DNA from 3 places in the Viridibacillus sp. NPDC096237 genome. Region 3 is predicted to be linked to each of the others. Evidence: riboswitches for the same ligand, from Rfam matches in the RefSeq annotation. Region 3 holds a riboswitch; each other region holds the start of a gene.
The links. Region 3 has a riboswitch for S-adenosylmethionine ahead of ACQKMD_RS03640 (methionine ABC transporter ATP-binding protein). Riboswitches for the same ligand answer to the same signal wherever they lie in the genome.
Positions count from the first base shown of each region.

Region 1: linked by a shared signal. The riboswitch ahead of metK (methionine adenosyltransferase) and the one ahead of ACQKMD_RS03640 (methionine ABC transporter ATP-binding protein) in region 3 are both predicted to bind S-adenosylmethionine.
Region 2: linked by a shared signal. The riboswitch ahead of ACQKMD_RS12390 (methionine biosynthesis PLP-dependent protein) and the one ahead of ACQKMD_RS03640 (methionine ABC transporter ATP-binding protein) in region 3 are both predicted to bind S-adenosylmethionine.

Region 1 is NZ_JBNNTI010000007.1:108,419-112,961, forward strand. It holds gene ACQKMD_RS06895 (alpha/beta hydrolase) at 1-498, opposite strand, end outside; gene ACQKMD_RS06900 (gamma carbonic anhydrase family protein) at 621-1,133, shown strand; gene metK (methionine adenosyltransferase) at 1,307-2,503, opposite strand; SAM riboswitch class I at 2,767-2,885, opposite strand; gene pckA (phosphoenolpyruvate carboxykinase (ATP)) at 3,089-4,543, shown strand, end outside.
Region 2 is NZ_JBNNTI010000020.1:38,525-43,067, reverse strand. It holds gene ACQKMD_RS12395 (aminotransferase class V-fold PLP-dependent enzyme) at 1-717, opposite strand, end outside; gene ACQKMD_RS12390 (methionine biosynthesis PLP-dependent protein) at 713-1,843, opposite strand; SAM riboswitch class I at 1,916-2,019, opposite strand; gene ACQKMD_RS12385 (tetratricopeptide repeat protein) at 2,193-3,122, shown strand; gene ACQKMD_RS12380 (methyl-accepting chemotaxis protein) at 3,336-4,543, opposite strand, start outside.
Region 3 is NZ_JBNNTI010000002.1:158,316-162,858, forward strand. It holds gene ACQKMD_RS03630 (MetQ/NlpA family ABC transporter substrate-binding protein) at 1-801, opposite strand, end outside; gene ACQKMD_RS03635 (methionine ABC transporter permease) at 817-1,488, opposite strand; gene ACQKMD_RS03640 (methionine ABC transporter ATP-binding protein) at 1,478-2,491, opposite strand; SAM riboswitch class I at 2,607-2,711, opposite strand; gene ACQKMD_RS03645 (carbon-nitrogen family hydrolase) at 2,791-3,579, opposite strand; gene ACQKMD_RS03650 (pyridoxal phosphate-dependent aminotransferase) at 3,759-4,543, shown strand, end outside.

The sequences.
Region 1 (4,543 bases), on a different contig from region 3:
ATAAATATCGTCTTTTTCCTCTTTATAAAATTCATAACTTCTTGTTAAGTGCTTTATATTAATTTCATGATTGATTTTTAGATTGCCAGTTAGTTTACTTAAACCTGTTAATGCATTTGATAATTTTGATGGTTGGTGTTTTAAATGCATCCAAGGTGACGTTAATATAATCCCTGTACATTCATACTTAAATTTTTCAACAACATGGATTCCTAAAATAGCGCCTAAACCATGTCCTACTACAAATACAGGTAAGTTATACGTTAAAGCCGCTTGCATTAGTTGTTTAACAAATGTTTCGTAACTTTTAAACTCTTCACTATGCACACTTTTATGTCTACTCTCCTCTCCATGTCCAGGTAAATCTCCTGAAATAACATGAATACCAGACGTTCTTAAGTTTTCAATTAGCCATGCATATCGACGATGATGTTCGTATGCACTATGTATAATTACAGCGACGGCTCTTGCTTGGCCGTCAGTTTCCCATTTCCACATTACTATCTCACCTCATAAATTCCTATCTTATATTTTAACGTATTCTTACTATAACTGTTCCATTCATGTCTTCCTTTTGTTACGATAATAATACATAATAACTTGAAATGAGGCATTTTTCGATGATTTATCCATTCAGAGACAAAAAACCATCTATTGACCCATCCGCTTTTGTCGGCGATAACGTTATTATCACTGGCGATGTTACTATAGGACCTGATTCTTCTATTTTTTATAATACGGTTATCCGTGGAGATGTTTCTCCTACAATTATAGGACGCAAAGTAAATATCCAAGATTTATGTTGTTTACATCAAAGTCCTGCATATCCACTTATCTTAGAAGACGATGTGACAATTGGACATCAAGTAACATTACATAGCTGTACTGTAAAAAAAGGCGCTCTTGTTGGGATGGCTTCAATTATCCTAGATGGTGCTGAAATTGGTGAAGGCGCATTTATTGGTGCCGGCAGTCTCGTTTCACAAGGTAAGATAATCCCTCCTAACACATTAGTATTTGGACGCCCTGCAAAGGTTATTCGCGAGTTAACTGAAGAAGATAAAAAAGATATGGATCGCATTGTGAATGAGTATTATGAAAAAGGACAATATTATAAATCACTACAAAAATAACTAAATCTAGAAGCCTGAGTATCGTTTTTCATACGATTTCTCAGGTTTTTTTAATTTCTTATTGTGAGTTTCTTCTATATAAAAACAAAAAATATCCCAAGCTACATTTGATTACTAAAATAATCAATATGTAACTCGGGATATTTAGTATTATTGGGATTTTCCAGAATGAATTAAAGTCCAGCTTTATCTTTTAAAACGGTAGCTTTATCTGTAGCTTCCCATGGAACATTCAAATCTGTACGGCCGAAATGGCCATAAGCAGCTGTTTGTTTGTAGATAGGGCGGCGTAAATCAAGCATTTTAATAATGCCTGCTGGGCGTAAATCAAATAATTCACGAACCCACTCAACCAAATCTGCTTCTTTCACTTTACCAGTACCGAAAGTATCGATTGCAATTGAAACTGGTTGTGCAACACCAATCGCATAAGCAAGTTGTACTTCACAACGCTCGGCAAGTTCAGCTGCTACAATATTTTTTGCAACATAACGCGCCGCATAAGCTGCAGAACGATCCACCTTAGTCGCATCCTTACCAGAGAATGCACCGCCACCATGGCGAGCGTATCCACCGTAAGTATCTACGATAATTTTGCGTCCTGTTAACCCTGCGTCACCTTTTGGTCCACCAATTACAAAGCGACCAGTTGGGTTGATAAAGTATTTTGTGTTCTCATCAAGTAATTCAGTAGGAACAACCGGAGCAATTACGCACGCTTGTAAATCTTCTTTAATTTGCTCTAATGTCACTTCTGGATCATGCTGAGTTGAAATAACGATTGTGTCAACGCGAACAGGATGATTATTTTCATCATATTCAATTGTCACTTGAGTTTTACCATCCGGACGTAAATAAGCTAACTCTTGTGTTTTACGAACTTCTGATAATCGACGAGCTAATTTATGTGCCAAGCTAATAGGTAAAGGCATTAACTCAGGTGTTTCATTACAAGCGAATCCAAACATTAAACCTTGGTCACCAGCACCAATTGCTTCAATGTCTTCATCTGTCATTGAACCTTCACGTGCTTCAAGAGCTTGGTCAACACCCAATGCGATATCAGCTGACTGCTCACCGATTGCTGTTAAAACAGCAACGTTTTCACCGTCAAAGCCATATTTACCACGCGTATAGCCGATTTCCATTACCGTTTCACGAACGATTTTAGGAATATCAACATAAGTTGATGTTGTAATCTCTCCTGCTACTAATACAAGACCAGTTGTTACTGTAGTTTCACACGCAACACGTGCATTCGGGTCTTTTGAAACGATTTCATCTAAAATGGCATCCGAAATTTGATCACAAATTTTATCTGGATGTCCTTCTGTTACACTCTCTGATGTAAACAGTCGACGGTTTGTCATTTGGTTTCCTCCTATTATCTGCGAGATTGCCTCGGAAATGATACGGTACTCATTACCCATGTTAGTTCTTTCCAGTAGGATTGAACACCAAGCCGTTGCTGCTTTTAACACGAGGATTCTAGAAAGTGCCACTATATATAAATAGAACCGCATAAATTACATATACTTATCAAAAATTTAGGAATTGGTCTATTTTAGATAAAAAAACCCTTCCACCCATTATTACTAATGAGTGGAAGGGAATAATTCATAAGCACCTTTCACTCTTATCGTTCAAGGATAAAATCCTTGCATCAGATTAAGCACCAGCGCATCACATAAAAACACAATGCAGGTTGCCGGGTTTCATAGGGCCTGACCCTCCACCAGCTCGGGATAAGAGTATCCGTTCAATTTCACATATTAGAACATTATAGCTTAGTTGTCAACATCTTTTTTATTTCTTAAAAAAAAGTACAATTTTCATAAAAATTATATTGCAATTAGTATAGATTATTTAACTAAATGTGTTATACTAATTTCGAAAATGAAATATAAATCCCCTCTAACAAGAGAAATAATATAAAAAGGATGGTACGTAAAACGATGAATTCAGTAGAAATTACGAATGAACTGAAGGAATTATTGAAAGGTGAAAATATTCTGGAACAACTTTCAGTACCACAATTAACAGAAAAAGCTTCTTCACGCGGTGAAGCAATCTTAACTGTTGATGGTGCTGTAAGAGCAGTCACAGGAAAATATACAGGTCGTTCTCCTAAAGATAAATATATGGTTGAAGAAGAAAGTTCGAAAGATAAAATTGATTGGGGTAAAGTAAATAGACCAATCTCATCGGATATCTTCGATTCATTGTACACTAAAGTAGTTAACTACTTGAAAGAAAAAGAAGAATTATTTGTATTTAACGGTTTTGCAGGTGCAGATACATCATCTCGTTTAGCTATTCGAGTAGTAAATGAATACGCTTGGCATAACCTATTTGCACATCAATTATTCATTCGTCCTACTGAAGCAGAGCTAGAAACACATGAAGCTGACTTCACAATCGTTTCTGCTCCAACTTTCAAAGCGGACCCGGCAGTAGATGGAACTGATTCTGAAACTTTCATTATCGTTTCTCTTGAAAAACGCATCATCCTAATTGGCGGAACTGAATACGCTGGTGAGATGAAAAAATCGATTTTCAGTATCATGAACTACTTATTACCACAACAAGGTATTCTTTCAATGCACTGTTCAGCAAACGTTGGTGAAGCAGGCGATGTAGCACTATTCTTCGGTTTATCTGGAACAGGTAAAACAACTTTATCTGCAGATGCAGACCGTAAATTAATCGGCGATGATGAGCATGGTTGGTCTGACAACGGTGTATTCAATATCGAAGGTGGATGCTATGCTAAAACTATCAACCTTTCTAAAGAGAAAGAACCTGAAATTTACAATGCTATCAGTTTTGGTACTGTACTAGAAAACGTAGTAATTGATGAAGAAACACGTATTCCAAATTACGACGATGGTTCGCTAACGGAAAATACCCGTGTTGCTTACCCAATTCAAAATATCGAAAACATTGTTGATCCATCTGTTGCAGGTCATACAAAAACAATCATCTTCTTAACTGCAGATGCATTTGGCGTATTGCCTCCAATCAGTAAATTAACAAAAGAGCAAGCAATGTATCACTTCTTAAGTGGTTTCACATCTAAATTGGCAGGTACTGAACGCGGTGTTACTTCACCTGAACCAGTATTCTCAACATGCTTCGGTTCTCCATTCCTACCACTTCCGGCAACAGTATATGCTGAAATGTTAGGTAACAAGATCGATGAACACAAAGTAAACGTATTCTTAGTAAACACTGGTTGGACTGGTGGAGAATATGGCGTTGGTAACCGTATGAAACTTTCTTATACTCGTTCAATGGTTCGTGCCGCAATCGATGGTAAATTAAATAACGTCTCCACTGAAAAAGATGCTATCTTCGGTCTAGAAATACCTGTAGCTGTTGAAGGTGTTCCAACTGAAGTATTAAATCCA
Region 2 (4,543 bases), on a different contig from region 3:
GGAATCTTGCGCACCTAAAATAGCACCGAATGAGTTTTGCATGAAGTAGATTCTGTTACCAAGATCTACGTCTTTTGTTACTGCAAGCCCTGCGATAATATCACTGTGCCCCCCTAAAAACTTAGTTGCACTGTGTAATACAACATCCACACCAAGATCTAATGGACGTTGATATAAAGGTGTCATAAAAGTGTTATCTAAAAACGTTAGAGCACCATTTGCCTTTGCAATAGCCACAACACTTTCTATATCAGTAATACCTAAAAGGGGATTAGCTGGTGTTTCTATATATAATACCTTTGTATTTGGACGTATAGCTGCTTCAACTGATGCTAATTCAGAGAAATCAGCAAATGTATGTTCAATTCCAAACTTTGTTAACACTTGTGTTACGAAACGGTATGTTCCACCGTATACTTCAGATGTCACAACAATATGGTCGCCGGCTTCTAAGATCATAAAGGCGGAAGCAATGGCTGCAATTCCTGAAGAGAATGCAAATCCACGAGTACCACCTTCAAGTTCAGCAATTGTCTTCTCTAAAGCATCACGAGTTGGATTGCCAGAACGACTATAATCATACGGACCAAAAGAATCGAAATGTTCCTGATCAAATGTAGATGATAAGTATATTGGAACATTTACTGCACCAGTTTTTTGCTCGTAATTACCACGAGTAGAAGCGGTGATTAAACTTGTTTCGATTTGTTCATTAATTGAACTCATATGATGACACCTCTTTTTCTAAGATAGAAAAAACTTGTTGTAAATCGGCGATTAAATCTTCTGCTTCTTCAATACCCACAGAAAAGCGAAGTAAAGAGTCATCAACACCCCGAGCTATACGTTCTTCTTCTGGAATATCCGCATGTGTTTGTGTAGTTGGATATGTGATAAAGCTTTCCACACCGCCCAAGCTTTCAGCGAAGACGATTAATTTCAAGCTTTCTAAAAACTTACCAACTAAGTCACCTTTTTGTAAACGGAAAGAAATCATGCCGCCTTTACCAGCAAACAGAACGTCTTTTACTAAAGGTTCTTGTTCTAGATAAGCCGCGATTTGCTTAGCATTTTCCGTATGTTGTTTCATGCGAAGATGTAACGTTTTTAATCCTCGTAGCAGTAACCATGAGTCGAATGGAGCAAGTGTTGCACCTGCTGCATTATGATTTGTGAATAGTTTTTCGCTAAGCTCTTCACCTTTACTAACGACAAGCCCAGCCAGAACATCATTATGGCCACCGATGTATTTAGTTGCACTATGTAGAACAATATCAGCACCTAGCTCTATTGGACGTTGATAGTAGGGTGTTAAGAAGGTATTATCAACAATCAGAAGTAAATGATGTTTTTTTGCAAGCTTTGCATATAGCTCAATATCAAATTCCTGTATTAAAGGGTTAGTTGGAGTCTCAATAAAAATGGCGCGCGTTTTGTCGTTAATGTAGGACTCAACTTCTTCAGTTGAAGAGAATTTCGCATAATGAGGTTTAATCGCATATTGTTCATGGTATTGAGCAAGTAAACGGTAAGTTCCACCGTAAATATCCTCAGGTAAAATAAGCTCATCACCTGATTTGAAAAGGGACAATACTAATTGAATAGCAGCCATCCCACTACTACAGGCAAAGCCAGCGTCTCCAGATTCTAAGTTAGCTATAGCTTCCTCTAATACAGTGCGTGTCGGATTTTTTGTCCGTGTATAATCGTAGCCAGTAGATTGTCCAAGACCCGCATGTTTATAGGCTGTCGAAAGGTAAATCGGTGTGTTAATAGCACCCGTTTTTTGATCAGTGTTATTACCAAGCTGAACTAGGCGTGTTTCAATACGGTTGTTTGTCATCATGTCATCATCCTTTATTAAAAAAGTAAAAGGCCCTCTAAGGAAGAGGGCCTTCAAAATATGAAGTCAATCTCCTTATCTACAAGACTACGTCTACTGGAATTAGCACCTTGCCGCAAATAGGGTGGTTGCTGAGATATCGTCGGGCCAAGTCCCTCCATCTCTCTTGATAAGTAAGTATATTCAATTGTTTGAAAGTTGATAATAATGAAATTTTACCATGTAAACATGAGAATATCAACATTTTTATGAAACAAGTATAATTTGAAAAGTTGATAAGTTTTGAGAAGTGGTACAATTTTTATATGAATATGCTATTATTTGCATAGTTGAATTGGAAGGTGACGAGATGAATTTAAATGACATAGCTGTTAATCAGTTATTACAAGAATTTAAATTTGAAGAAGCTCAAATGATGCTAGAGCAAGCAGTAATAGAAAAAAGAGATATACAATCGCTCCATAACTTAGCATGTTTTTATATTAAAGACGCTGAAGAATATTACAAAGCTTTACCGCTCTTAGCTGAAGCAATAGAACAACAACCAAAACATTATTTTCCTTTTGCTTTACTAGGTGAAATTTATTTGCGAATGGAAAAATATATTTCAGCAATCAGAATTTTAGAATATGCTTTAAAAATGGAAGATACTGAAGTAGTTCATGGGAATTTAGCAGCAGCATATTTTAACATGGACAATTTTGAAAAAGCAGCAGAACATTATAAAAAATCTGCAACTGATGGCGATTTTTTAAAATATGCGGAAATGGTTTCTTACTTATATTTAGATGATTACGATTCTGTACTTAATACGCTTAAAAAAGTTAATGCAGATGATGAAAATTATATGGGTGAAGTAAATGTTGCTGAACTTTATGCGCAAATTAACTACTTTGAAGAAGCAATTCCTTTGTTTGAAATAGGATGGAGAGAAATTGTTAGATCGTATGATTGGGTAGAACATTATGTTTATGCGCTTATTCAATTAGGTAGAGTAGAAGAAGCGTCAGATATTATAGACCAGATGAAAACAGAAACTGCTGATGAAATTGTAAAAAGTAGTGTAAGAGCAATAGATAAAGCGTTGATAGAGGAAAATCTCGAAGAATCCAATATGGACTTACAACATACAAAAGAAAAATATAATACACTGATTGGACGAATTTTGAAGGGCTACCGCCCAAGAATTTATTTCGAGCCATACTATGTTTTAAAATGTTATCTATATGGCTGCAAAGTACATGGTAATAAAACGTATGCCGAATTTGTTAATATGTAAATGGACGAGAGATGATGTCATGTCTCCTGCCATTTTTTTATATACGACTAACATCCCAGTGTAATCATTGTTATCACATGAAATGTTGTCTTAAGAAGGGAGGATTGGGGTAATAACATTATGAACGAAGGAATTTCTAATACATATAAATTAATGAGCGGAATAAAAAAACTTGCAATCTCAATAGAAATTGCAAGTCATTTAGTGAAAAAGTTATACTTTGAATTCCCCAACCACTTTTCGTAATTCGTCAGCTTGATTGGATAGTTCAACTGCTGAAGCTGTAATTTCTTGCATTGATGCAGAGCCTTCTTCTGCAGAAGCTGCGGAACGCTCTGTGCTCATTGCTGTATTTTCTGCAATCTGATTTACTTCTATAAAGGAGGCAGCCACTTCTTGGCTATAGCTTAAAGTTTGCTCAATTTGAATGACCATTTTGTTAATAATCGCTACAGTATCGTTTGTTTGTTTAATAATTTTATCTAAAGAAGCATTTGTTTCATTTGTCACTTCAACACCGTGTATCACATTTTGTACACCATCATGATTTTGTGTGATAATAGCTTGTACTTCTGATTGAATTGATGAAACGATCCCCGTTACTTCCAGTGCGGCTTTTTGAGATTGCTCAGCTAGCTTTCGAACCTCATCTGCTACGACAGCGAATCCTTTACCATGTTCACCAGCACGAGCTGCTTCGATGGCTGCATTAAGGGCCAGTAAGTTTGTTAGTTCTGAGATATCAGTAATTGTACGAATAATGGAAGTAATATCGGATGATTTTTTACCTAGTGCTTCAACAGTTTCTGTTGTATTAGCCATAGTTTCTTCTATCAACATCATCACTTTTGAAGACTGTTCTACGCTTTTTTCACCAAGTTCAGCAGCAATCTTCATTTGATCAGTTGCTGTTTTCACATGTTCAGCATCTGTACTTAAGTAACGTGCAGCTTCTTCTAACAAATTCATCTTTTGAACGGCGTTATTCATACGTAGCATCGTTTGCTCGCTACCTTCAGCGATTTCACCTGTTGTATCGGCAATTGATTGGATAATATTCGAATTTTCATCGGCTGAAGCCATTAATTGTTGCCCACTAGCAGATACACTTTCAGCAAGTGTACTCACGCGTTTGACTAATGAAGAGATGGATGTGATTAACACATTTGTACTATTGGCGATTTCAGCAAATTCATCTTTTGTTTTTACTTTTACTCGTTTAGTCAAGTCCCCGTTTGCTTGAGCAATATCCAGAATAGATCTATTAATAGCTAATGTGTTACGTTTAATTGAACGGAACAAAATGGTACCCGTTACAATAGTTAAAATAATAGACGATATTGTTAAAATTAAGAATATTATCATTGCAATTTCCGTCTGTTTTTCAAGTGATTTGATTTGTTCATTACTTTTCTTTATTA
Region 3 (4,543 bases):
TTTTCCGAAGCCTTTGAATTCTTTGTCGATGATTTTTTCGAATTCTTCTGATTTAACGATTTCTAAGATGTCTTTAGCTAGTTGTGAGTCTTTATTTTCTTCTTTAACTGCGATAACGTTACGGAATTTATCAGGCATATTTTCTAAGAATAGTGCATCTTGTAGGTCAAGTCCTGCCGCAAGCGCAAAGTTTCCTGGGACACCAACAAGATCAGCACTTTCGATTGCGCGTGGTAGCCCTGCTGCTTCGATTGGTTGGAATACTAAGTTTTTAGGATTTTCAACAACATCTTTTTCAGATGCTTTTAGTTCTTCAATATTAGGATCAATTTTGATAAGTCTTTGTTCTTGTAATGATAGTAATGTACGTGCTGCATTTGATGGATCGTTAGCAATTGCTACTTTTGCGCCATTTTTAATATCATCAATTGACTTAAAATCTTTTGCAAAGAAGCCCATTGGTGCAGCCGGCACGTTAATTAGACCAACTAGTTTCATATTGTTTTGTTCATTAAAGTTTTCAAGATAAATTGAGTGTTGGAAAAGGTTTGCATCGATGTCACCAGAATCTAATGCTTTATTTGGTTGTACGTAGTCACTAAATTCAACAGGTTTTACTTTATAGCCTTTTTTCTCTAGTTGCGGAATGATTGCTTTATTTAACATGTCGCTATAAGGACCTGCAGTTGCGCCAATTTTAATCTCTTTTGAATCTTTTTCTTTACTTTCATCTTTGTTACCGCATGCAACTAAAGCTGTTGCTAATACGAATAATAACGCTGCTAGTAAAAATTTCTTCATTTTGAAATCTCCCCTTTATCGCTTATCGATTGCTTTTGAAATGGCATCGCCTGCAAGTTGGATAATTTGGACGATAACTATTAAAATGACAACTGTCGCAATCATGATTGTGTTGTCATAGCGGTAATAACCAAAGCGAATTGCTAAGTCACCAATCCCACCACCGCCGATAATACCGGCCATCGCAGAGTATGCGACTAAACTAATAACCGTCATTGTAATGCCTTGAATAATACCTGATTTCGCTTCAGGTAATAACACGTCTTTTACAATCATCCACGGTGTTGCACCGACTGCAATTGATGCTTCTATGACACCTTTATCAATTTCACGCATAGACGTTTCAACAAGTCTCGCGAAAAATGGGATTGCTGCTACGGATAATGAAACACTCGCAGCTACTGGCCCAATAGTATCCCCAACTAATATTTTGGTTAGTGGGAACAACGCTACTAATAGAATGATATAAGGAATGGAACGAACAAGATTGACAATAAACCCTAGAATTCCATTCAAAAAACGGTTTCGTAAAAATAAACCTTTGCTTGTAATAAATAAAATAATACCTAGTGGTAAACCGATGATTAGCGAGATGCTAAGTGAAATACCAATCATGAGTAATGTTTCACCAAATGCTTTCCATATATCTGGAAGCATACTAAGGAAATGTTCGAAATCAAATAACATCGTTAATCACCTCCACAAACGCACCGCGCCCTTCTAAATAGGAAACGGCTCTCTTCACATTATCCGGATGACCTTGTAGCTCCATTAGGAAAATGCCAAGCGGTTTTTCTTGAATATACTCAATAGTGCCGTGCAGGAAATTCCCGTGTACATCAAAGTTTTGAATCATATCTGAGATGACACCCTCACCAGCGACATCCCCTTTGAATAACACTTTAACCATCTTCCCTTTGACACCTTTAAGAATTGTTGGCGGAAGTTCAAATGATACAACACTACTGATAAACTCTTGGGTTAAAGGCTCAACTGGATTTGCAAAAATGTCATAGACAGAACCCTCTTCAATGACTTTCCCGTCTTGCATAACAACCATGCGATCACAAATTTCTTTGACAACATCCATTTCATGAGTAATCAGGACGATTGTAATATCAAACTCACGGTTGATTTTCTTCAGTAAGCGTAAAATAGAAACTGTCGTTTTTGGATCAAGTGCTGATGTTGCTTCATCACAAAGTAGTATAGATGGGTTATTTGCAAGTGCTCGGGCGATACCAACACGTTGCTTTTGACCGCCACTTAATTGTGCTGGATAGACATCGATTTTCTCAGCTAAACCAACCATTTCTAACAATTCTTTTACACGAGCTTTAATACGAGCTGGCGGTGTAGCTGCTGCTCTTAAAGCAAATTCGATGTTCTCACCGACAGTTTTTTGACTGATTAAGTAAAAATGTTGAAAAATCATACCGATTTTCAAACGAGCTTTTCGAAGTTGCTCACCTTTTAGCTTCGTTAAGTCTTGACCATTTACAACGATACTGCCACTCGTTGGTCGCTCTAATAAATTGATACAACGTAGAAGTGAGCTTTTCCCTGCTCCAGAGTAGCCTACGATACCGAAGACTTCACCTTTGTTGATTTTCAATGATACGTTATTTACGCCCGTAACCTTCCCTTTTTTTGTTTTATATATTTTCATAAGATTCTGAATCTTGAGCATATTGTATCCCTCAAATCTGTTTATATTATATAAATTCTATAGAATTACTAGGTATTTTCTATTAAAAAATACTTCTTTCAATTTTCTGAAAGAAGTATCGTAAATGTAAATTGGCGATTTATCTTCCAGAATGCACTCATTCTGCAGGAATTGGCACCTTCCCTTTTCAGGGGGTTGCCGGACGTCATAGGGCCTATCCCTCGGTCTCTCTAGATAAAGTTCAATATTCGTTTGTAAGTTATGAACTAAATATTACGGTGTAATAATCTAGTTGTCAAACACTTTTTTGAAATTCTGTATTATTTCAAAATATCTTTATATAATTCAGGTCGTCGATCATCATACACTGGAATTCTTTGGCGAATTTCATCAACTATAGAGAAATCGATATCGATAATCGCCATTTCTTCATCTTCTCCACCAGTCCATAATACTTCACCCCAAGGTTCAATAACCATTGATTGACCGTTGAAATTCTGTTTTTTATGGCTAATTCGATTTACTGCAATAACAAAACATTGGCTTTCAATTGCACGTGCTTGTAATAACGTTTTCCAATGATCAATACGTGGTGTTGGCCATTGTGCAGAAACAAAAATTACTTTTGCTCCGTTTAACGCGTGTAGGCGTAACCACTCCGGAAAACGAATATCGTAGCAAATAACACCAGCTGCTGGAATATCACCCAGCTCAAAGTTATTTTTCTTATCACCAGCTGATAAATACAAATGCTCGTCCATTAAACGGAAAAGATGTGCTTTGTCATATTCGCTGACAAGCTCCCCTTTATTGTTATAGACGTACATCGTATTGTAGAATTCACCATCTTTTTTTGTCGATACTGAGCCACCAACTATATGAATTTGCAGTTCTTTCGAAAGCTTTTGTAAAAAATCCTTCGTACGCTCCCCGTTTGGATCTGCTAGCTCTTCTAATTTCTTTAAAGCATAGCTAGAATTCCACATTTCAGGAAGAATTGCGAGTTCTGCTCCCTTATCCGCAGCCTCTCTAATAAATTTTTCAACGTTTGAAAAATTTTTTTCAATGTCCCCGAAGGCAACATTTAACTGTATACATGCAATTTTCATAACTCCACCACCTGTAGACATTTTCTTTAAAAAGTTATAATATTTCTCTTATTATTGCGACTATTTTATACATACGTCTATTTTATCCACAAAGTAGTTATTGTGTATAGAGTATTTAGCGAAAGTTTTTGTAGATAACAAATTTTCGAACAAAATAATTCAAGGGGGTTAGCTCAAAGATGGAATTTTCAACGAGATTACAGCAATTGCCGAAACAGTTTTTCGCAACATTAGTACAAAAAGTAGGTGCCGCAGTGGCGGAAGGTAGAGATGTCATCAATTTAGGACAAGGTAATCCCGACCAGCCAACACCTCCACATATTGTAAAAGCTATGCAGGATGCTGTTACTAATCCGCAAGCTCATAAATACTCACCATTCCGTGGCTTACCTGAATTTAAGGAAGCAATTGCTGCATTTTATGCGCGAGAATACGGTGTTGAAATTGATGCAAATACGGAAGTAGCCATACTTTTCGGCACGAAAATTGGCGTAGTCGAATTACCTTTAGCTATTATGAACCCTGGAGATTCAATGCTACTCCCAGACCCTGGTTATCCAGACTATTGGTCAGGTGTGGCACTAGCTGAAGTCAAGTTCGATACACTTCCGCTACTACCTGAAAACAACTTCCTACCTGATTACACAACTGTGTCAGATGAGGTAAAAAATCGTTCGAAACTAATGTATTTAAATTATCCAAACAACCCAACTGGAGCTGTTGCGAATTTATCATTTTTTGATGAAACTGTGCAGTTCGCAAAAGATAACGATATTGCCATAATGCATGACTTTGCATACGGAGCAATTGGCTTTGATGGTGAAAAACCAGTGAGTTTTTTACAAGCTGACGGAGCTAAAGACGTTGGCGTTGAGCTATATACTTTATCAAAAACATATAATATGGCCGGATGGCGTATTGGCTTTGCAGTTGGTAACGCCAAACTGATTGAAGCATTAAATTT